DNA from 3 places in the Latilactobacillus parafuchuensis genome. Region 1 is predicted to be linked to each of the others. Evidence: a T-box and tRNA genes for the amino acid it is inferred to sense, from the RefSeq annotation. Region 1 holds a T-box; the other regions hold tRNA genes.
The links. A T-box is a leader RNA that pairs with one kind of tRNA and senses whether it is charged. The one in region 1 lies ahead of ileS (isoleucine--tRNA ligase), so its partner is inferred to be a tRNA-Ile.
Positions count from the first base shown of each region.

Region 2: it has a tRNA-Ile gene. The T-box ahead of ileS (isoleucine--tRNA ligase) is inferred to sense a tRNA for this amino acid. The anticodon was not compared.
Region 3: it has a tRNA-Ile gene. The T-box ahead of ileS (isoleucine--tRNA ligase) is inferred to sense a tRNA for this amino acid. The anticodon was not compared.

Region 1 covers NZ_CM143875.1:101,194-108,086, forward strand. The annotation lists gene ileS (isoleucine--tRNA ligase) at 1-1,992, opposite strand, end outside; T-box leader at 2,036-2,247, opposite strand; gene ACVPPQ_RS00655 (DivIVA domain-containing protein) at 2,225-2,998, opposite strand; gene ACVPPQ_RS00660 (YlmH family RNA-binding protein) at 3,032-3,820, opposite strand; gene ACVPPQ_RS00665 (YggT family protein) at 3,824-4,096, opposite strand; gene ACVPPQ_RS00670 (cell division protein SepF) at 4,109-4,540, opposite strand; gene ftsZ (cell division protein FtsZ) at 4,566-5,798, opposite strand; gene ftsA (cell division protein FtsA) at 5,826-6,893, opposite strand, start outside.
Region 2 covers NZ_CM143875.1:358,754-365,646, reverse strand. The annotation lists gene ACVPPQ_RS02130 (peptidylprolyl isomerase) at 1-555, shown strand, start outside; gene ACVPPQ_RS02125 (CvfD/Ygs/GSP13 family RNA-binding post-transcriptional regulator) at 815-1,192, shown strand; gene ACVPPQ_RS02120 (hypothetical protein) at 1,192-1,578, shown strand; rRNA gene ACVPPQ_RS02115 (16S ribosomal RNA) at 1,970-3,541, shown strand; tRNA gene ACVPPQ_RS02110 (tRNA-Ile) at 3,632-3,705, shown strand; tRNA gene ACVPPQ_RS02105 (tRNA-Ala) at 3,735-3,807, shown strand; rRNA gene ACVPPQ_RS02100 (23S ribosomal RNA) at 3,975-6,893, shown strand.
Region 3 covers NZ_CM143875.1:611,899-618,791, reverse strand. The annotation lists gene ACVPPQ_RS03390 (heavy metal translocating P-type ATPase) at 1-1,472, shown strand, start outside; gene ACVPPQ_RS03385 (heavy-metal-associated domain-containing protein) at 1,548-1,769, shown strand; gene ACVPPQ_RS03380 (ferritin-like domain-containing protein) at 1,783-2,325, shown strand; gene ACVPPQ_RS03375 (Crp/Fnr family transcriptional regulator) at 2,347-3,015, shown strand; rRNA gene ACVPPQ_RS03370 (16S ribosomal RNA) at 3,553-5,124, shown strand; tRNA gene ACVPPQ_RS03365 (tRNA-Ile) at 5,215-5,288, shown strand; tRNA gene ACVPPQ_RS03360 (tRNA-Ala) at 5,318-5,390, shown strand; rRNA gene ACVPPQ_RS03355 (23S ribosomal RNA) at 5,558-6,893, shown strand, end outside.

The DNA of each region.
Region 1 (6,893 bases):
GGCTTCTGGATTGAAATCACTCGTGTTGGCAATCATGAAACGCATCGTATTACGAATCTTACGGTAAGCTTCACTGACTTGTTGGAAGTTTTCCATCGTGACCTTCACGTCGGAGCTAGCATCAACTGACGCGACCCAGAGGCGGACAATATCGGCGCCCATTTGTTTGATGATCTTCTCAGGTAAAATTGTATTGCCTAATGATTTACTCATCTTACGACCATTACCATCTAAAACAAAGCCTTGTGAAATGACTGCTTTATATGGTGCGTGACCGCTAAAGGCAACACTCGTGATTAAACTTGAGTTAAACCACCCACGATATTGATCAGAGCCTTCTAGGACCAGATCAGCTGGATAAGTTAACTCGTCACGAGCAGCTAATACAGCTTGATGTGATGAACCAGAATCGAACCAAACATCCATGATGTCTTTTTCTTTGGTAAATTCACCATTGGGACTACCTGGATGGGTAAAGCCAGCTGGTAATAGATCTTTAGCATCCCATTCAAACCAAACATTTGAACCGTGTTCAGCAAACAATTGTGCGACACGTTCATTGGTTTCAGGCGTGATAATCGCCGTCCCATCTTCAGCGTAGAAAATTGGTAATGGTACACCCCAAGCACGTTGACGAGAAATCACCCAATCGCCACGATCACGAATCATGTTATAAAGACGCGTCTTACCCCAGTCAGGCATAAAAGCGACTTTGTTGATTTCATTTAATAATTGATCACGGAAGGCATCAATCGATGCAAACCATTGCGCAGTTGCCCGGAAGATAACGGGCTTTTTAGTCCGCCAATCATGAGGGTAACTATGCGTAAAGAAGTCTAATTTCAATAATGAACCGTTCTTTTCAAGCGCTTCAGTCACCATTGGATTAGCTTTATCGTAATAAACACCTTCGAAACCAGGCGCATCTTCGGTCATAATCCCTTTGCTATCAACGACTGATAAAACGGGCAACTTGTATTTCATTCCGGCATTATAATCATCTTCACCGTGACCAGGTGCGGTATGCACTAAACCAGTCCCGGTTTCTAGCGTGACGTGGTTGCCTAGGATGACTAATGATTCACGATCATACAATGGATGGCGCGCCGTCATGCGTTCCATATCAGCCCCCTTGAAAGTCTTCAAGATTTCAACTGATTGCCAGTCTAATAATTCAGTCATTTGGTTCAAACGTTCAGCAGCAACGACGTATTTTTGACCGTCAGCTAGGACTTGAACATAATCAAAGGCTGGATTAACTGCAATCCCTAAGTTGGCTGGAATCGTCCATGGCGTGGTCGTCCAGATAATAAACTTCGTGTCAGTGTCTAATAAACCTTTACCGTCAACCACGTCAAAAGCGACGTACATCGATGGTGATTTGATATCCTTGTATTCAATTTCAGCTTCCGCCAAAGTTGATTCAGATGATGGTGACCAATAAACCGGTTTTTTACCTTTATAGATATACCCTTTTTTAGCCATTTCACCAAAGACACGGACTTCTTCAGCTTCAAAATCAGCCGTCAACGTGATGTATGGGTTGTCCCAATCAGCTGAAATCCCTAAACGTTTGAAATCAAGCCGTTGTTTGTTAACTTGTTCCATCGCGTAATCGTAACACAATTTACGATAGTCAACTAAGCTCATTTCCTTACGCTTGATACCCTTTTTAGCCAAAGCTTGTTCAATCGGTAAACCATGCGTATCCCAACCGGGCACAAATGGTGACCGGAAGCCGTTCATTGATTTATAGCGCACGATAATGTCTTTACTGGTTTTATTTAAAGCGTGACCCATATGGATATTGCCGTTTGCAAATGGGGGGCCATCATGCAAGACAAAGGTTGGTTTGCCTTCATTTAATTTTTGTCGTTGTTGGTATAGATTATTATCTGCCCAACCCTTTTGCCAATCGATTTCGCGGTTAGGTAAACCGGCACGCATTGGAAAAGCTGTTTTGCCTAGGTTTAATGTTTCTTTAATACGCATCAAATCACTCCTCTTATTTTTTGCCAAACAAAAAAGATTCCGTCTATAGGACGAAATCTTCGTGGTACCACCTAATTTTGAGCGTTAAAAACACTCCTCAAAAATGCTTTAACGGGCATCATTCGTTCTAGACTACTCATTTCATCTAAAAAACAACAAGGTGATCCATAATTAAATAGAGCATTACCAACCTTCCACCAGTCGTTGGCTCGCTATCATGATATTTAATCTGTTAGTTCTTGTTTTCGTCGGTATCAACTTGATCAGTTGATGATTCGATTGGGTCGTAAGCTTGATCAGTCGTTACTTCAGCATCTTCAGTTTCTTCTGAATCTGACATGACATCATCATCAGGGAAAACAATCGTTTGCGTCGTTTCAACTTGATCTTCAGCTATTTCGCCCCAAGGCTTAACTGCTTCTGTTGTAGAGTTTACTTGATTATCACCCTTGTTGTCAAGTTCAGTAATATCAATTTCTTCAGACAAAGTTTGATGATCAGCCAATTCGTCTTTCGCCAACAAATCAGTCCATTCAGGGCTCTTAACAACTTCCAATTGTGATTCAAGCATCACTTGTAATCTTTGTTTGAAGATCCGAGTTTGTTTCTTCAAATCATCGGTTTCAATGGCAATCTTCTTGGCACGTTCAGTCGCATCTTCAATGATGTGATTTGATTTTTCGGTCGCATCATCCAACATTGATTTAGCATTCTTTTCAGATTCAGTTTGGATAATTTCAGATTCACGTTTTGAGTTTTCTTTGACTTTATCCGCTGCTTCTTGCGCCACAATAATTGATTGGTTCAATGCATCTTTTAATTCGTTGAAATAAGTCACCTTTTCGTCACTTGATTTCAAATCAGCTTTTAAGGCATCGTTTTCTTTCAAAACTGTTTCATAGTCTTTAATCACTTGATCTAAAAAGTCATTGACTTGATCAGGATTATAACCACGCATTTTATTATTAAACTCTTTGTTATGAATATCTAAAGGTGTTAAAACCATTTTGAAATTCCTCCATCTTTCCAATAATTGCTACTATTTCCGTAAAATACCCAACGTCACTCGGTATTTTTCTTTACGCGTTTGTCCGTCAATCGATTTGAGTTGAATACGGCCAAAACCACGAACGGATACAATATCGAGCAGTGCTAAATCGAAATCTGGCTTATCAAATTCTTGCCAATTTAATTTAACTTTATGACCTTGAACCAGTTCTTTGGCGCGTTGTCGTGACAAATTATAAACCGACGCAATGATGGTATCTAATCTAAAAGAGCTAACCGTTGTTTGTTCAAATTGCCACGTATCCTTCGGTACAATCAGTTGCGTATAATTCAATTCTTCCAAACGAACCGTGACCCGGCCAATTTTCGTAATTTGACTATTAACGTAACTAGCCATCGACTGCGTAACAAAAAATTGCCAATGCACCTCATCCGTCATGATATCGCCGAAGACGTCGCGATCGATTCCCGCGTTCACCAAAGTCCCTAAGACTTTACCGTGTGACAGTTGGGCAAACTTAACGGGGTAGCGAATTTCAAATAATTGTAATTCAAAATCAGCCTCTTGCGGTTCAAAGTAAGTGGGTGCAATCAGTGCTCGTTGCCGTTCAGCATCGACGTAGCCCCCACTTAAATGAACGGCTAAGTCCCCATTTTCACCAGCCAAACTTTGTAAAATATACGCTTGCCGTGGATCCAGGAAGTCAGTCAAAATCGGTCGATACTCAGTCGCAGCTTGATTTAACCAGCTCAAAACTTGGGCAACAAACGGCGCTTCAGACTTTCTAAAATGTTGATAAAGATCTGTCTGATCAGCCATCGATTAAGCCCCCATTATGATTAAATTCATGATCGTGACCAAGCCACGTTCGACAAGGTATAGCACAAACCCCGCAACGATTGGTGAAAAACCGATCCCCGCGATTGATGGCAATACCCGATCAAAGATTCCTAGAAATGGTTCTGTCAGTCGCGCTAAAAAGCGACCTAGTCCAGATTGCATGCCACCTGGTAACCAAGTGAGTAAACAATAGACCGCAATCACACCTAAATAGATTTTAACAGCGTATAACAAAAGTGTTAAAACCAGAATCAAAAAGGATACCACTTAATTCACCTCAGTATCAAAATCGTTTTGGTCAACGATATCCGATAAATTTCCATCGATTTCAAAATTAGGCGGCGTACATAAGAAAATCTGTTCGCCAACCCGTTGAATTTCACCATTGACCGCAAAGACGGTCCCGGTTAGAAAATCAACAATCCGCGTTGCTTGTTCAGCGCTGATTCGCGTGAAGTTCACAATCACCGCTTTATTTTCGAGCAAGTTTTTACTCACTTTTTTAGCATCGGAATAAATCCGTGGTTCACATAAAACGATTTTGTTAAGTTTGGCTGAAGCCGCCCCTTGCATTGACACAATATTATTGGGCCGTGTAGCTGCTTGTTCTTCAACTGATTCATTGGCTTGATTTTCAGCTAAATAGTCGTCTTCATCATTCATTCCAAATAAATTACTAAAACTAAATTTACCAGCCATTAGTCAGGCCTCCTCATTGAATTAACTATTTGCGCCGACGTTTGAAAAAGGGTGGCACATCATCGTTACTTTGCGTATCCGGTTTTGTCTCAGAGCTGTCGCCATCAACTTGTTCCGTCCGTTTAAAGATATCGAATTCCTTTTTTTCAACGTCATCAAAATTTTCGGTTGTTTGGGCTTGTTCACGCGCACTTGGTTCGCGACGAACATCCCAATTACCAAAAGGATCGTCATTATTTTCAACTTTTTTAGTGGGTGCTGAAGTTGTGTTGGTTGTTGTCCGCCGTGCATGACTAGGGCCATCATTAATCCCCGTTGCGATTACGGTCACGACGACTTCATCGCCTAAATCTTCATTAATGGATGTCCCGAAGATTAAGTTAACTTCGCTTGTGGCCGCAGATTGGACAATCTCAGCCGCTTCTTGTGCTTCGTAAAGTGATAAATCAAGCCCACCGGTGATGTTCAAGAGCACTTGTTCCGCACCATCGATTGAAATTTCTAACAAGGGTGATGAGATAGCTTTCTTAGTCGCTTCAGTTGTCCGGTTTTCACCAGTTGCTGAACCAATCCCCATCAAAGCAGAACCCTGGTTGGCCATCACGGTTTTAACATCCGCAAAATCCAAATTGACAAAGCCAGGTGATGTGATTAAATCAGAAATCCCTTGGACCCCTTGACGTAACACATTATCAGCTTCCTTGAAGGCTTCCATCATTGGTGTCTTCTTGTCAACAATTTCCAATAAACGGTTGTTGGCGATGATCACCATTGTATCAACGTGTTGTTTTAATTCGGCAATCCCTGAAGCCGCGTTCTTGCCTCGTTTAGGGCCTTCAAAGGTAAATGGTCGTGTGACAACCCCAACCGTTAAAGCACCCATGTCTTTAGCGACTTTAGCCACTACTGGCGCAGCACCAGTCCCGGTACCACCGCCCATGCCGGCTGTCACGAAAATCATGTCAGCGCCTTTAAGGGCTTCAGCAATCACTTCTTCACTTTCTTCAGCTGCTTTTTGGCCGATATCAGCAGTTGCACCAGCACCTAAGCCACGAGTCAATTTAGGGCCTAATTGAATCTTAGTAGAAGCTTGTGAATCTGCCAAGGCTTGCACATCCGTGTTGGCCGCAATAAATTCGACACCTTTAACGCCTTCGTTAATCATCCGGTTAACCGCGTTACCACCGGCACCACCGACACCAATCACTTTAATGACTGCACCGTTATTTGCTTGTGATTCGTCTAATGAATTTTCCATGTGCTGTTTCCTCCTATTACGACTCGCCTATTCAAAAAAGTTACTAAAGAAATTTTTGAGGCCTTCGAATCCATTTTTTGATTGTTTTTTTGTTTTTTTAACAGGTACTTCTTCAACTGTATTTTGGGTCTTCCCCATTTGAGTTGAATGTTGTGTTTCAGTCGTTGGTTGTTCTACATTACCCAGCGCACTTTGAACCAACCAATCAACTTCTGATAAGTTAGCTATGTAGTTAATCAAACCTAATCCCTGTGCGAATGAAGGATGTCTTAACCCCATTTGATCTGGAATGTATAATTTAACCGGACAATCGAAGATTTCTTTGGCGAGATCGACAATCCCAGGTAGCGCAGTGACGCCGCCGGTCATAATGACCCCACCTGGTAAGTCGAACGCGTCAACTTTATCTAGACTTGTCTTTAAACGATCAAAGACTTGCATCAAACGGGCTTCGATAATCTCAGCCAGTTTCTTTTCAGTGACTTGCACTGGTACCGATTGACCAACGACTTCGATTGGAATTTCTTCTTCTTCAGAAGCCGCCAATGAATCGGCGTTACCATAATCACGTTTGGCTTTTTCAGCATTTTCAATCGAGGTATTTAAAACGACCGAAATATCTTTGGTAATGTGGTCACCACCTTCTTGATCAATCACTGAAAATTTCAATTGATGATCATGAATGACTGCAGCGGTACTTTGACCACCACCCAAATCAATAATGATTGAACCAAAGTCTTGTTCACCATCTGATAAGGCTAGCTTGCCAAGCGCAAGGGGATTAACCACTAGCTGTGACAATTCTAAGCCCGCTTTTTCAATACACTTCTTGAGATTGTGAATCATCGTCTTAGGGGCGGTGAATAAAACACCGGACATTTCGAGACGGACGCCCATCATCCCGCGTGGATCCTTAATTTCATCAAAACCATCAACCGTAAATTCGGTTGGTAGCACCGTTAAAATTTCGCGTTCTGGTGGTAGGTTACGGACTAAAGCGGCACTCGCCACATTTTGAACATCTTGGCTCGTGATTTCTTTAGACTGATCCGCAACAGCAATCATGCCTTGGCATTCTTCAATTTGTAATAGGTT
Region 2 (6,893 bases), 260 kb from region 1:
TATGCAGGTCCAACGGCAACTTTTGATACTAACCACGGTGAATTTACAGTCGCATTATTCCCAGAACAAGCCCCTAAAACCGTTGAAAACTTTATCGGTTTAGCTGAAAAAGATTATTATGACGGGATTGTTTTTCATCGGGTCATCAATGATTTCATGATTCAAGGTGGTGATCCAACTGGGACTGGGATGGGTGGCGAAAGTCTCTGGGGTCAAGCATTTGCTGATGAATTCAACCCAGAAGTATTCAATTTGAACGGGGCATTATCAATGGCTAATGCCGGTCCTAACACGAATGGTAGCCAATTCTTCATCGTGACTAATGAACATATTAACCAAAACATGTTGTCACAATTATCAGGTGCTGGCTATCCTGAAGAAGTCATCACGGCTTATCAAAAGGGTGGTACACCTTGGTTAGACTTTAAACATACTGTTTTTGGTCAAGTAATGAGCGGCATGGCAATCGTTAATGAAATTAACGCGACTGAAACAGGGATGCAAGACAAACCGGTTGAACCAGTAGTCATCAATCACATTACAATCAAACATTAAATTTAGTAACTAGCTGTGACAGAACTCGGTTATTAATTGAGTATCAAGTTGGAAATGCTGGTTATCCCAAACTAAGGATAACCAGCATTTTTGATTTGAACGGAAATTGATGAGTTCTGGCGCGCGTCAAAAAATAATGTCCGTTTAATATCAGAGTACGACGACTTATGTCATAACCTTTTTTTGATAACATAGAAGTCTTGCCTTTTAGGATCGATAAGGCTTAAAATAGATAGGATAATAATATGTGGAGGACAGTATGGACTATCGAATTGGACAAAAAGTGACTGGCGTTGTGACTGGGATTCAACCTTACGGCGTCTTTGTTTCATTAGACGAAACAGTACAAGGCTTAATTCACATTTCTGAGTGTGGGCATGGCTTTGTAAAGAACCTAGAAGAACAATTTACGCTAGGCCAACCAATTAAAGTGATTATTTTAGATGTTGATGAATATACACATAAGGTTAGTTTGTCTTTGCGGGCATTAGCACCAGAGCCTAACTTGTTAGTACAACGGGCTAAAAAACATTATTGGACCAACCGGCGAGTGCAAACGGGTTTTCAACCTATCGCAGATCGATTAGCAGATTGGACGCAAGCGGCATTAGATGATTTAGATAAGGGTGAGTATTGATGAGTGCAAAAGTAGCGGGAACAATCATGTACAAAACTGAAGCGGGCCAATACGTCTTTTTGGTCGAACCACAAACAAAAGAAACGTTTCAAATGTTATCCACTGAAAAAAATGAGCAACAAACACCACTTGCGGCGGTTTTAATTGCGTTGCAAGCAAAGCTGAATATTGATGTTAACCAGTTGCGATTAACGAATTTAGCCAATATTAAGTTAGATTCTGAGAATGTTTCCTTTTTTGTTTTCCAATGGAGTGAACATACGCCTGAATTTTATACCGAACAATTGGCTTTAATTAGTGAAGCGGGTTTCCAATTCAAGACCCCCAGTGAGTTCACGGCATTATTGGATAAATTAGAGGTGACCAGTGTTCCGCATTTAAATTAATTCGGACGATTGATGTATATCTATTCAATATTGTCCGCGTTTTAAATTATTTTAAGATTAATTAAAAAAAATATGAATAATTGCTTGACGGTCTAAGCTAATGTTGGTATAGTAGTCTATGTTGTCAGCGAGACAAACGGTTATCAATTTTAAAAATGTATAAGCAATCCATAAGTTGAATATTTATTCAAAAAATATTTAAAAAAAGGATTGACAAGCATTTTGGAAACATGATATACTAATCTAGCTGTTTCAACAACAGTAGATCTTTGAAAACTGAACAAAGTTTCGACAAATCAAATGTGTAGGGTCGCCCTTCGGGGCACAACATATTTGCGAAGTCAATTCGCTAGCAAATAAATTAAGTAACAAAAACAAGAGCTACAAACTTTTAATTGAGAGTTTGATCCTGGCTCAGGACGAACGCTGGCGGCGTGCCTAATACATGCAAGTCGAACGCACTCTGGAACTGATTGAAGAAGCTTGCTTCTGATTGAAGCTCATTTGAGTGAGTGGCGGACGGGTGAGTAACACGTGGGTAACCTGCCCTAAAGTGGGGGATAACATTTGGAAACAGATGCTAATACCGCATAAAACCTAGCACCGCATGGTGCAAGGTTGAAAGATGGTTTCGGCTATCACTTTAGGATGGACCCGCGGTGCATTAGTTAGTTGGTGAGGTAAAGGCCCACCAAGACTGTGATGCATAGCCGACCTGAGAGGGTAATCGGCCACACTGGGACTGAGACACGGCCCAGACTCCTACGGGAGGCAGCAGTAGGGAATCTTCCACAATGGACGAAAGTCTGATGGAGCAACGCCGCGTGAGTGAAGAAGGTTTTCGGATCGTAAAACTCTGTTGTTGGAGAAGAATGTATCTGATAGTAACTGATCAGGTAGTGACGGTATCCAACCAGAAAGCCACGGCTAACTACGTGCCAGCAGCCGCGGTAATACGTAGGTGGCAAGCGTTGTCCGGATTTATTGGGCGTAAAGCGAGCGCAGGCGGTTTTTTAAGTCTGATGTGAAAGCCTTCGGCTCAACCGAAGAAGTGCATCGGAAACTGGGAAACTTGAGTGCAGAAGAGGACAGTGGAACTCCATGTGTAGCGGTGAAATGCGTAGATATATGGAAGAACACCAGTGGCGAAGGCGGCTGTCTGGTCTGTAACTGACGCTGAGGCTCGAAAGCATGGGTAGCAAACAGGATTAGATACCCTGGTAGTCCATGCCGTAAACGATGAGTGCTAGGTGTTGGAGGGTTTCCGCCCTTCAGTGCCGCAGCTAACGCATTAAGCACTCCGCCTGGGGAGTACGATCGCAAGATTGAAACTCAAAGGAATTGACGGGGGCCCGCACAAGCGGTGGAGCATGTGGTTTAATTCGAAGCAACGCGAAGAACCTTACCAGGTCTTGACATCTTCTGAAAATCTTAGAGATAAGACGTTCCCTTCGGGGACAGAATGACAGGTGGTGCATGGTTGTCGTCAGCTCGTGTCGTGAGATGTTGGGTTAAGTCCCGCAACGAGCGCAACCCTTATTACTAGTTGCCAGCATTTAGTTGGGCACTCTAGTGAGACTGCCGGTGACAAACCGGAGGAAGGTGGGGACGACGTCAAATCATCATGCCCCTTATGACCTGGGCTACACACGTGCTACAATGGATGGTACAACGAGTCGCAAAACCGCGAGGTTAAGCTAATCTCTTAAAACCATTCTCAGTTCGGATTGTAGGCTGCAACTCGCCTACATGAAGCCGGAATCGCTAGTAATCGCGGATCAGCATGCCGCGGTGAATACGTTCCCGGGCCTTGTACACACCGCCCGTCACACCATGAGAGTTTGTAACACCCAAAGCCGGTGAGGTAACCTTCTGGAGCCAGCCGTCTAAGGTGGGACAGATGATTAGGGTGAAGTCGTAACAAGGTAGCCGTAGGAGAACCTGCGGCTGGATCACCTCCTTTCTAAGGAATAATACGGAAAACCTTGTACATTTGTTAGCGTCGAAACTTTGTTTAGTTTTGAGAGGTCTACTCTCAATAAACACGTTTTTTGGGCCTATAGCTCAGCTGGTTAGAGCGCACGCCTGATAAGCGTGAGGTCGATGGTTCGAGTCCATTTAGGCCCATTGTACCAAGAATTAGATAGTTACAACACGGGGGATTAGCTCAGCTGGGAGAGCGCCTGCTTTGCACGCAGGAGGTCATCGGTTCGATCCCGTTATCCTCCATAGATGGCAATAGTCATCGAAACTTTGTTCTTTGAAAACTGGATAATAAGTAATATTAGATTTAAAAGCCGAGAAAAACATTGCGTTTTAAAGAGTTTTTTAATAGAAGTATGAATTAGTTCATATCGCTAAACTCAAATAATAACCCTTTACCGTAGGTAAAGATAGGTTAAGTTATAAAGGGCGCACGGTGGATGCCTTGGCACTAGGAGCCGATGAAGGACGGTACTAACACCGATATGCTTCGGGGAGCTGTAAGTAAGCTTTGATCCGGAGATTTCCGAATGGGGGAACCCAATACCTTTAGTCGGGTATTATCATTAAGTGAATACATAGCTTAATGAAGGTAGACGCGGGGAACTGAAACATCTAAGTACCTGCAGGAAGAGAAAGAAAAATCGATTCCCTAAGTAGCGGCGAGCGAACGGGGAAAAGCCCAAACCAAGAAGCTTGCTTCTTGGGGTTGTAGGACAGAACATTGGAGTTACCAAGTTAAGTTGTAATCGAATCAGCTGGGAAGCTGAGTCAAAGAGTGTGATAACCACGTAGATTAAACAACTTAACCTCCGTTCTGGATCCTGAGTACGGCGGAACACGTGAAATTCCGTCGGAATCCGGGAGGACCATCTCCCAAGGCTAAATACTCCCTAGTGACCGATAGTGAACAAGTACCGTGAGGGAAAGGTGAAAAGCACCCCGGAAGGGGAGTGAAATAGATCCTGAAACCGTGTGCCTACAATTAGTCAAAGCTCGTTAATGAGTGATGGCGTGCCTTTTGTAGAATGAACCGGCGAGTTACGTTTATATGCGAGGTTAAAGTGAAAAGCTGGAGCCGTAGCGAAAGCGAGTCTGAAATGGGCGAGTGAGTATATAGATGTAGACCCGAAACCAAGTGACCTACCCATGTCCAGGTTGAAGGTGTGGTAAAACACACTGGAGGACCGAACCCACGTCAGTTGAAAATGGCGGGGATGAGGTGTGGGTAGCGGTGAAATTCCAAACGAACTTGGAGATAGCTGGTTCTCTCCGAAATAGCTTTAGGGCTAGCCTCGGAATATTGGATCATGGAGGTAGAGCACTGTTTGGACTAGGGGCCCGTCTTGGGTTACTGAATTCAGATAAACTCCGAATACCATTGATTTAGTTCCGGGAGTCAGACTGCGAGTGATAAGATCCGTAGTCGAAAGGGAAACAGCCCAGATCACCAGTTAAGGTCCCAAAATTTATGTTAAGTGGAAAAGGATGTGGCGGTGCACAGACAACTAGGATGTTGGCTCAGAAGCAGCCACCATTTAAAGAGTGCGTAATAGCTCACTAGTCGAGTGCCGCTGCGCCGAAAATGTACCGGGGCTAAACATAATACCGAAACTGTGGGTGGACACGTAAGTGTCCGCGGTAGGAGAGCGTTCTAAGGGCAATGAAGCTAGATCGTAAGGACTAGTGGAGCGCTTAGAAGTGAGAATGCCGGCATGAGTAGCGAAAGATCAGTGAGAATCTGATCCACCGTATGACTAAGGTTTCCTGGGGAAGGCTCGTCCTCCCAGGGTTAGTCGGGACCTAAGGCGAGGCCGAGAGGCGTAGTCGATGGCCAACAGGTTGATATTCCTGTACTAGTTTATTTTGTTTGAACGATGGAGGGACGCAGGAAGCTAAGGAAAGCACACGACTGGAAATGTGTGTCCAAGCAACGAGTCTTGAGTTGAGTGAAATGCTTGATTCTTTAAGGACAAGTTGTGATGGGGAGCGAAATTAAGTAGCGAAGTTCCTGATGTTACACTGCCGAGAAAAGCTTCTAGTGAGAAATAAACTACCCGTACCGTAAACCGACACAGGTGGTCGAGGAGAATATCCTAAGGTGAGCGAGTGAACTCTCGTTAAGGAACTCGGCAAAATGACCCCGTAACTTCGGGAGAAGGGGTGCTGACCGTCAGGTCAGCCGCAGTGAATAGGCCCAAACAACTGTTTATCAAAAACACAGGTCTCTGCAAAATCGTAAGATGACGTATAGGGGCTGACGCCTGCCCGGTGCTGGAAGGTTAAGAGGATGAGTTAGCGCAAGCGAAGCCCAGAATTGAAGCCCCAGTAAACGGCGGCCGTAACTATAACGGTCCTAAGGTAGCGAAATTCCTTGTCGGGTAAGTTCCGACCCGCACGAAAGGCGTAATGATTTGGGCACTGTCTCAACGAGAGACTCGGTGAAATTATAATACCCGTGAAGATGCGGGTTACCCGCGACAGGACGGAAAGACCCCATGGAGCTTTACTGTAGCTTGATATTGAGTGTTTGTATAGTTTGTACAGGATAGGTAGGAGCCGTAGAGATCGGAACGCTAGTTTCGATGGAGGCGTTGGTGGGATACTACCCCAACTGTATGACCACTCTAACCCGCGTCACTTAGCGTGACGGGAGACAGTGTCAGGTGGGCAGTTTGACTGGGGCGGTCGCCTCCTAAAGTGTAACGGAGGCGCTCAAAGGTTCTCTCAGAATGGTTGGAAATCATTCGTAGAGTGTAAAGGTATAAGAGAGCTTGACTGTGAGATTGACAAATCGAGCAGGGACGAAAGTCGGACTTAGTGATCCGGTGGTTCCGTATGGAAGGGCCATCGCTCAACGGATAAAAGCTACCCTGGGGATAACAGGCTTATCTCCCCCAAGAGTCCACATCGACGGGGAGGTTTGGCACCTCGATGTCGGCTCATCGCATCCTGGGGCTGTAGTCGGTCCCAAGGGTTGGGCTGTTCGCCCATTAAAGCGGTACGCGAGCTGGGTTCAGAACGTCGTGAGACAGTTCGGTCCCTATCCGTCGCGGGCGCAGGAAATTTGAGAGGAGCTGTCCTTAGTACGAGAGGACCGGGATGGACATACCTCTGGTGTACCAGTTGTTCCGCCAGGAGCATCGCTGGGTAGCTATGTATGGAAGGGATAAACGCTGAAAGCATCTAAGTGTGAAGCCCCCCTCGAGATGAGATTTCCCATTCCTTTATGGAAGTAAGACCCCTGAAAGATGATCAGGTAGATAGGCTAGGAGTGGAAGTACAGCGATGTATGGAGCGGACTAGTACTAATCGGTCGAGGACTTAACCAA
Region 3 (6,893 bases), 510 kb from region 1:
TTGTAGGCCCGGATCAATTTGAAACGGTCGCAGTCGATGAGATTGCAGTCGGCGATCAGGTCTTAGTGAGAGCGGGGGCGCAAGTGCCGGTCGATGGCCAAGTCGTTGCCGGGACGGGTTATGTTAATGAAGCCAGTATTACCGGGGAAGCCCAATTAATCACCAAATCGGTTGGTGCAGCCGTTTATTCTGGGTCATTAGTTGATAACGGTACGCTGACTGTGGTCGCAAATCAAGTCGGCGATGATACGGCTTTTGCTAAAATTATCGAATTAGTGGAAGATGCCCAAGATAGCCAGTCAACTGCGGAGCGCTTTATTGACCGTTTTGCGACCTACTACACACCGGCAGTTTTAGTGTTAGCGGTCTTGATTGGCTTGATGACCCGCGATTTTAAATTAGCAATCACGATTTTAGTGCTCGGTTGTCCAGGGGCGCTCGTGATTGGCGCGCCGGTTTCAATTGTGGCGGGGATTGGTAATGGCGCTAAGAACGGCGTGCTAATTAAGGGTGGTGAGGTCGTTAATACGATGGCGGGTGTTGACACCATGATTTTTGATAAGACCGGTACTTTAACGCAGGGCAAGATGACGGTGGCGCAAGTCACGTCGTTTACAGCTGATAAAAATGCAGCGCTAGCAATCGCCGCCGCGGTTGAACGGCAATCGAATCATCCATTAGCGCAAGCGATTGTGACTTATGTCGCACAACAATCGTTAGCGGCGATATCGAAGATTACTGACAGTCAAACGGTTAAAGGCTTAGGGATTCAAGCGGTAGTGGGTCAGCAAACGGTTCGAATTGGTCGGGCTAAACTCTTAACGCAAGCGGGGATTGTGTTAACCCAAGACCAGATGCGGGCGATTGATAGCGCTCAAAAAGCGGGTCAGTCAATTGTGTTAGTCGCGATTGACCAACAATTGGCGTTATTAATTGGGGTGGCCGACACGCTTAAACCGGATGCGGCCGAGATGGTAACGGCGCTTCAGCAAAACGGTGTTAAGCGGTTGATGTTGTTGACGGGTGATCACGATCAAGCGGCTCAAAATATCGCCCAAGCAGTGGGCATTACGGAATACCATGCTAATTTATTGCCAGCTGAAAAGGTAACTTTCGTTAAAAAAGCCCAAGCGCAAGGTCAAACGGTCGCTTTTGTCGGGGATGGCATTAACGATAGCCCGTCACTAGCAACGGCGGACATCGGGATTGCGATGGGCGCCGGGACCGATGTCGCTATTGAAACATCGGATATCGTTTTAATGCAGTCCACTTTGACGGAACTAGTGAAAGCCAAGCAATTGGCGCGGCGTACAGCGCGGAATTTGCGACAGAATATTGGGATTGCGATTGGAACAGTGGCGTTGTTATTAGTTGGTTTGGTTTTAGGTAAAGTGCAAATGGCTAGTGGGATGCTGGTTCACGAATTAAGTATCTTAGTTGTGATTTTGAATGCGATGCGCCTGATTAAATAAAACTTGATGATGGTCAATTTTTAATCGGAGAGGTTGCAGTATGGTTAGGGTAATCAAAGAAAGGTGGTCATTAAAATGGCAAAATTAGTTATGCAATTGGATGAACTTTCATGTCCATCCTGTTTACAAAAAATTGAAGCGGCAGTCGAACAACAGGTCGGCGTCAAAACTGTGAAAGTGTTGTTCAACGCGAGTAAAGTCAAAACGGAATACGATGAAACGGCGACGAATCCAGAACAGTTAGCACAAGTTGTCACTAATCTGGGGTACACCGTTCAAAATATTAAAGTGAAGTAGGAGTGACTTAATCATGGATAAAACAACAATTGAAACCCAGTATCAAGCCGAAATTAAACAAGCTGATGTTGATCACCACACACCAACCGCTGGCGCAATGATTGGCCATATCATGGCGAACTTAGCGATTGAACAACGAAAGTTACAACAGATGAAATGGTGTGTCACTGGTCCGGCAAGTCTGGCTTTCAAAAACGTGGTGGCTGATTTATTAGTCGAAAATGGGGTACTATTAGAGAGAACCGCCCAACGATTACTAGATGAAGGGGAGGTCATTCCGACGACAACCACCGAATATCAGGAATATGGGATGTTGACCGAAGATGCGCGCATTAAATATTGGACACCGGTCATGATGACGACAGAACTGGTAGCCGATTACCGGACGGCTAATTTGTTTGTGACGCGGGCGATTAAATTAACGCAAAAAGAAGAACGCTTAACCTTGGCTAACGAATTAATCGATTTGTTGGGGCGCAATCAACACCAAATTCGAGTGTTACAAAGTTTATTGAATCTAACACCGCAAGATGGTTTAGAGGAAGAAGCCGATTAATAGATAGAAGGAAGTGGGTTAATGACAGTTGAAAAGCAACATATTTGTGCCGAACTAGTGCCAATTTTTAATCAATTGGACCATGACAGCCTAATTAAGATTTCGCAGATCACCCAACACGAGGTTGTTGCTAAAGGCACGCAAGTATTTAGTCCAGTGATGGCAGACCGGTTGGTGATTCTGGCGAAAGGTCAGATCAAGGTCTATCAATTGGCTGCGACGGGTAAAGAGCAGTTGCTGCGGATTATGGAACCGGGCGCTTTCGAGGGTGAAAAAGCCTTGTTTACGAAACAGGAAACGACCATTTATGGTGAGACACTGGTCGACAGTACGTTATGTACGTTATCGCGGACTGCATTTCAAAAATTGTTATTAACCTATCCGACAATCAGTTTGTCATTATTAGAAGATGCTGCCGATAAAATGACACAATTGGAAAGACAGGCGAATCTAATCAATATCGAATCAGTTGAATCGCGAGTTGCGACCTATTTATTAGATTTAATGAAAGTGACTAATCAAACGCAACTGATGATTCCGATGAAGTTAAAGGAACTAGCGACTTTTATCGGAACCACGCCAGAAACGTTATCGCGAAAATTAAAAAAATTAGAAGAAGCGGGTCTGATTGAACGGCAAGGACGGGCAATTAGGATTCTAAATTCTGAAAACCTTGAAGATTTTTATTGAAACAAATGAATAAAAGGCCATTTTTAGTGATTAAATCGCTAGAAATGCCCTTTTTTTAATTGTTTTAGTCGATTTCGTATTCAGGTATACCAATTTTGGATAATTGGAAACTAAACGCGTTGTTAAAGAGTTGTTAGAAGATAATCAATAGTGATTTTATGAAGGTTTTAAAAGATATGTTTAGCTATTTATGCATAAAAACAGGTTTTTTGAAAAAATATGTAATTTGTGATTGACGTTACTCCCGTACGGTGGTAAGATATTCTATGTCGTCGAGAGATGAACGTGTGCTTGATTCGCTAATCAATAATTTTTAAAAAAGTTATTGACAGTTAATTATCCACATGGTAAGATTTATTGTGTTGCTTGTTAAGAAATACAGAGCGAGCAACTTGCAAATATCTGATGTAGACCTTTGAAAACTGAACAAAGTTTCGACAAATCAAATGTGTAGGGTCGCCCTTCGGGGCACAACATATTTGCGAAGTCAATTCGCTAGCAAATAAATTAAGTAACAAAAACAAGAGCTACAAACTTTTAATTGAGAGTTTGATCCTGGCTCAGGACGAACGCTGGCGGCGTGCCTAATACATGCAAGTCGAACGCACTCTGGAACTGATTGAAGAAGCTTGCTTCTGATTGAAGCTCATTTGAGTGAGTGGCGGACGGGTGAGTAACACGTGGGTAACCTGTCCTAAAGTGGGGGATAACATTTGGAAACAGATGCTAATACCGCATAAAACCTAGCACCGCATGGTGCAAGGTTGAAAGATGGTTTCGGCTATCACTTTAGGATGGACCCGCGGTGCATTAGTTAGTTGGTGAGGTAAAGGCCCACCAAGACTGTGATGCATAGCCGACCTGAGAGGGTAATCGGCCACACTGGGACTGAGACACGGCCCAGACTCCTACGGGAGGCAGCAGTAGGGAATCTTCCACAATGGACGAAAGTCTGATGGAGCAACGCCGCGTGAGTGAAGAAGGTTTTCGGATCGTAAAACTCTGTTGTTGGAGAAGAATGTATCTGATAGTAACTGATCAGGTAGTGACGGTATCCAACCAGAAAGCCACGGCTAACTACGTGCCAGCAGCCGCGGTAATACGTAGGTGGCAAGCGTTGTCCGGATTTATTGGGCGTAAAGCGAGCGCAGGCGGTTTTTTAAGTCTGATGTGAAAGCCTTCGGCTCAACCGAAGAAGTGCATCGGAAACTGGGAAACTTGAGTGCAGAAGAGGACAGTGGAACTCCATGTGTAGCGGTGAAATGCGTAGATATATGGAAGAACACCAGTGGCGAAGGCGGCTGTCTGGTCTGTAACTGACGCTGAGGCTCGAAAGCATGGGTAGCAAACAGGATTAGATACCCTGGTAGTCCATGCCGTAAACGATGAGTGCTAGGTGTTGGAGGGTTTCCGCCCTTCAGTGCCGCAGCTAACGCATTAAGCACTCCGCCTGGGGAGTACGATCGCAAGATTGAAACTCAAAGGAATTGACGGGGGCCCGCACAAGCGGTGGAGCATGTGGTTTAATTCGAAGCAACGCGAAGAACCTTACCAGGTCTTGACATCTTCTGAAAATCTTAGAGATAAGACGTTCCCTTCGGGGACAGAATGACAGGTGGTGCATGGTTGTCGTCAGCTCGTGTCGTGAGATGTTGGGTTAAGTCCCGCAACGAGCGCAACCCTTATTACTAGTTGCCAGCATTTAGTTGGGCACTCTAGTGAGACTGCCGGTGACAAACCGGAGGAAGGTGGGGACGACGTCAAATCATCATGCCCCTTATGACCTGGGCTACACACGTGCTACAATGGATGGTACAACGAGTCGCAAAACCGCGAGGTTAAGCTAATCTCTTAAAACCATTCTCAGTTCGGATTGTAGGCTGCAACTCGCCTACATGAAGCCGGAATCGCTAGTAATCGCGGATCAGCATGCCGCGGTGAATACGTTCCCGGGCCTTGTACACACCGCCCGTCACACCATGAGAGTTTGTAACACCCAAAGCCGGTGAGGTAACCTTCGGGAGCCAGCCGTCTAAGGTGGGACAGATGATTAGGGTGAAGTCGTAACAAGGTAGCCGTAGGAGAACCTGCGGCTGGATCACCTCCTTTCTAAGGAATAATACGGAAAACCTTGTACATTTGTTAGCGTCGAAACTTTGTTTAGTTTTGAGAGGTCTACTCTCAATAAACACGTTTTTTGGGCCTATAGCTCAGCTGGTTAGAGCGCACGCCTGATAAGCGTGAGGTCGATGGTTCGAGTCCATTTAGGCCCATTGTACCAAGAATTAGATAGTTACAACACGGGGGATTAGCTCAGCTGGGAGAGCGCCTGCTTTGCACGCAGGAGGTCATCGGTTCGATCCCGTTATCCTCCATAGATGGCAATAGTCATCGAAACTTTGTTCTTTGAAAACTGGATAATAAGTAATATTAGATTTAAAAGCCGAGAAAAACATTGCGTTTTAAAGAGTTTTTTAATAGAAGTATGAATTAGTTCATATCGCTAAACTCAAATAATAACCCTTTACCGTAGGTAAAGATAGGTTAAGTTATAAAGGGCGCACGGTGGATGCCTTGGCACTAGGAGCCGATGAAGGACGGTACTAACACCGATATGCTTCGGGGAGCTGTAAGTAAGCTTTGATCCGGAGATTTCCGAATGGGGGAACCCAATACCTTTAGTCGGGTATTATCATTAAGTGAATACATAGCTTAATGAAGGTAGACGCGGGGAACTGAAACATCTAAGTACCTGCAGGAAGAGAAAGAAAAATCGATTCCCTAAGTAGCGGCGAGCGAACGGGGAAAAGCCCAAACCAAGAAGCTTGCTTCTTGGGGTTGTAGGACAGAACATTGGAGTTACCAAGTTAAGTTGTAATCGAATCAGCTGGGAAGCTGAGTCAAAGAGTGTGATAACCACGTAGATTAAACAACTTAACCTCCGTTCTGGATCCTGAGTACGGCGGAACACGTGAAATTCCGTCGGAATCCGGGAGGACCATCTCCCAAGGCTAAATACTCCCTAGTGACCGATAGTGAACAAGTACCGTGAGGGAAAGGTGAAAAGCACCCCGGAAGGGGAGTGAAATAGATCCTGAAACCGTGTGCCTACAATTAGTCAAAGCTCGTTAATGAGTGATGGCGTGCCTTTTGTAGAATGAACCGGCGAGTTACGTTTATATGCGAGGTTAAAGTGAAAAGCTGGAGCCGTAGCGAAAGCGAGTCTGAAATGGGCGAGTGAGTATATAGATGTAGACCCGAAACCAAGTGACCTACCCATGTCCAGGTTGAAGGTGTGGTAAAACACACTGGAGGACCGAACCCACGTCAGTTGAAAATGGCGGGGATGAGGTGTGGGTAGCGGTGAAATTCCAAACGAACTTGGAGATAGCTGGTTCTCTCCGAAATAGCTTTAGGGCTAGCCTCGGAATATTGGATCATGGAGGTAGAGCACTGTTTGGACTAGGGGCCCGTCTTGGGTTACTGAATTCAGATAAACTCCGAATACCATTGATTTAGTTCCGGGAGTCAGACTGCGAGTGATAAGATCCGTAGTCGAAAGGGAAACAGCCCAGATCACCAGTTAAGGTCCCAAAATTTATGTTAAGTGGAAAAGGATGTGGCGGTGCACAGACAACTAGGATGTTGGCTCAGAAGCAGCCACCATTTAAAGAGTGCGTAATAGCTCACTAGTCGAGTGCCGCTGCGCCGAAAATGTACCGGGGCTAAACATAATACCGAAACTGTGGGTGGACACGTAAGTGTCCGCGGTAGGAGAGCGTTCTAAGGGCAATGAAGCTAGATCGTAAGGACTAGTGGAGCGCTTAGAAGTGAGAATGCCGGCATGAGTAGCGAAAGATCAGTGAGAATCTGATCCA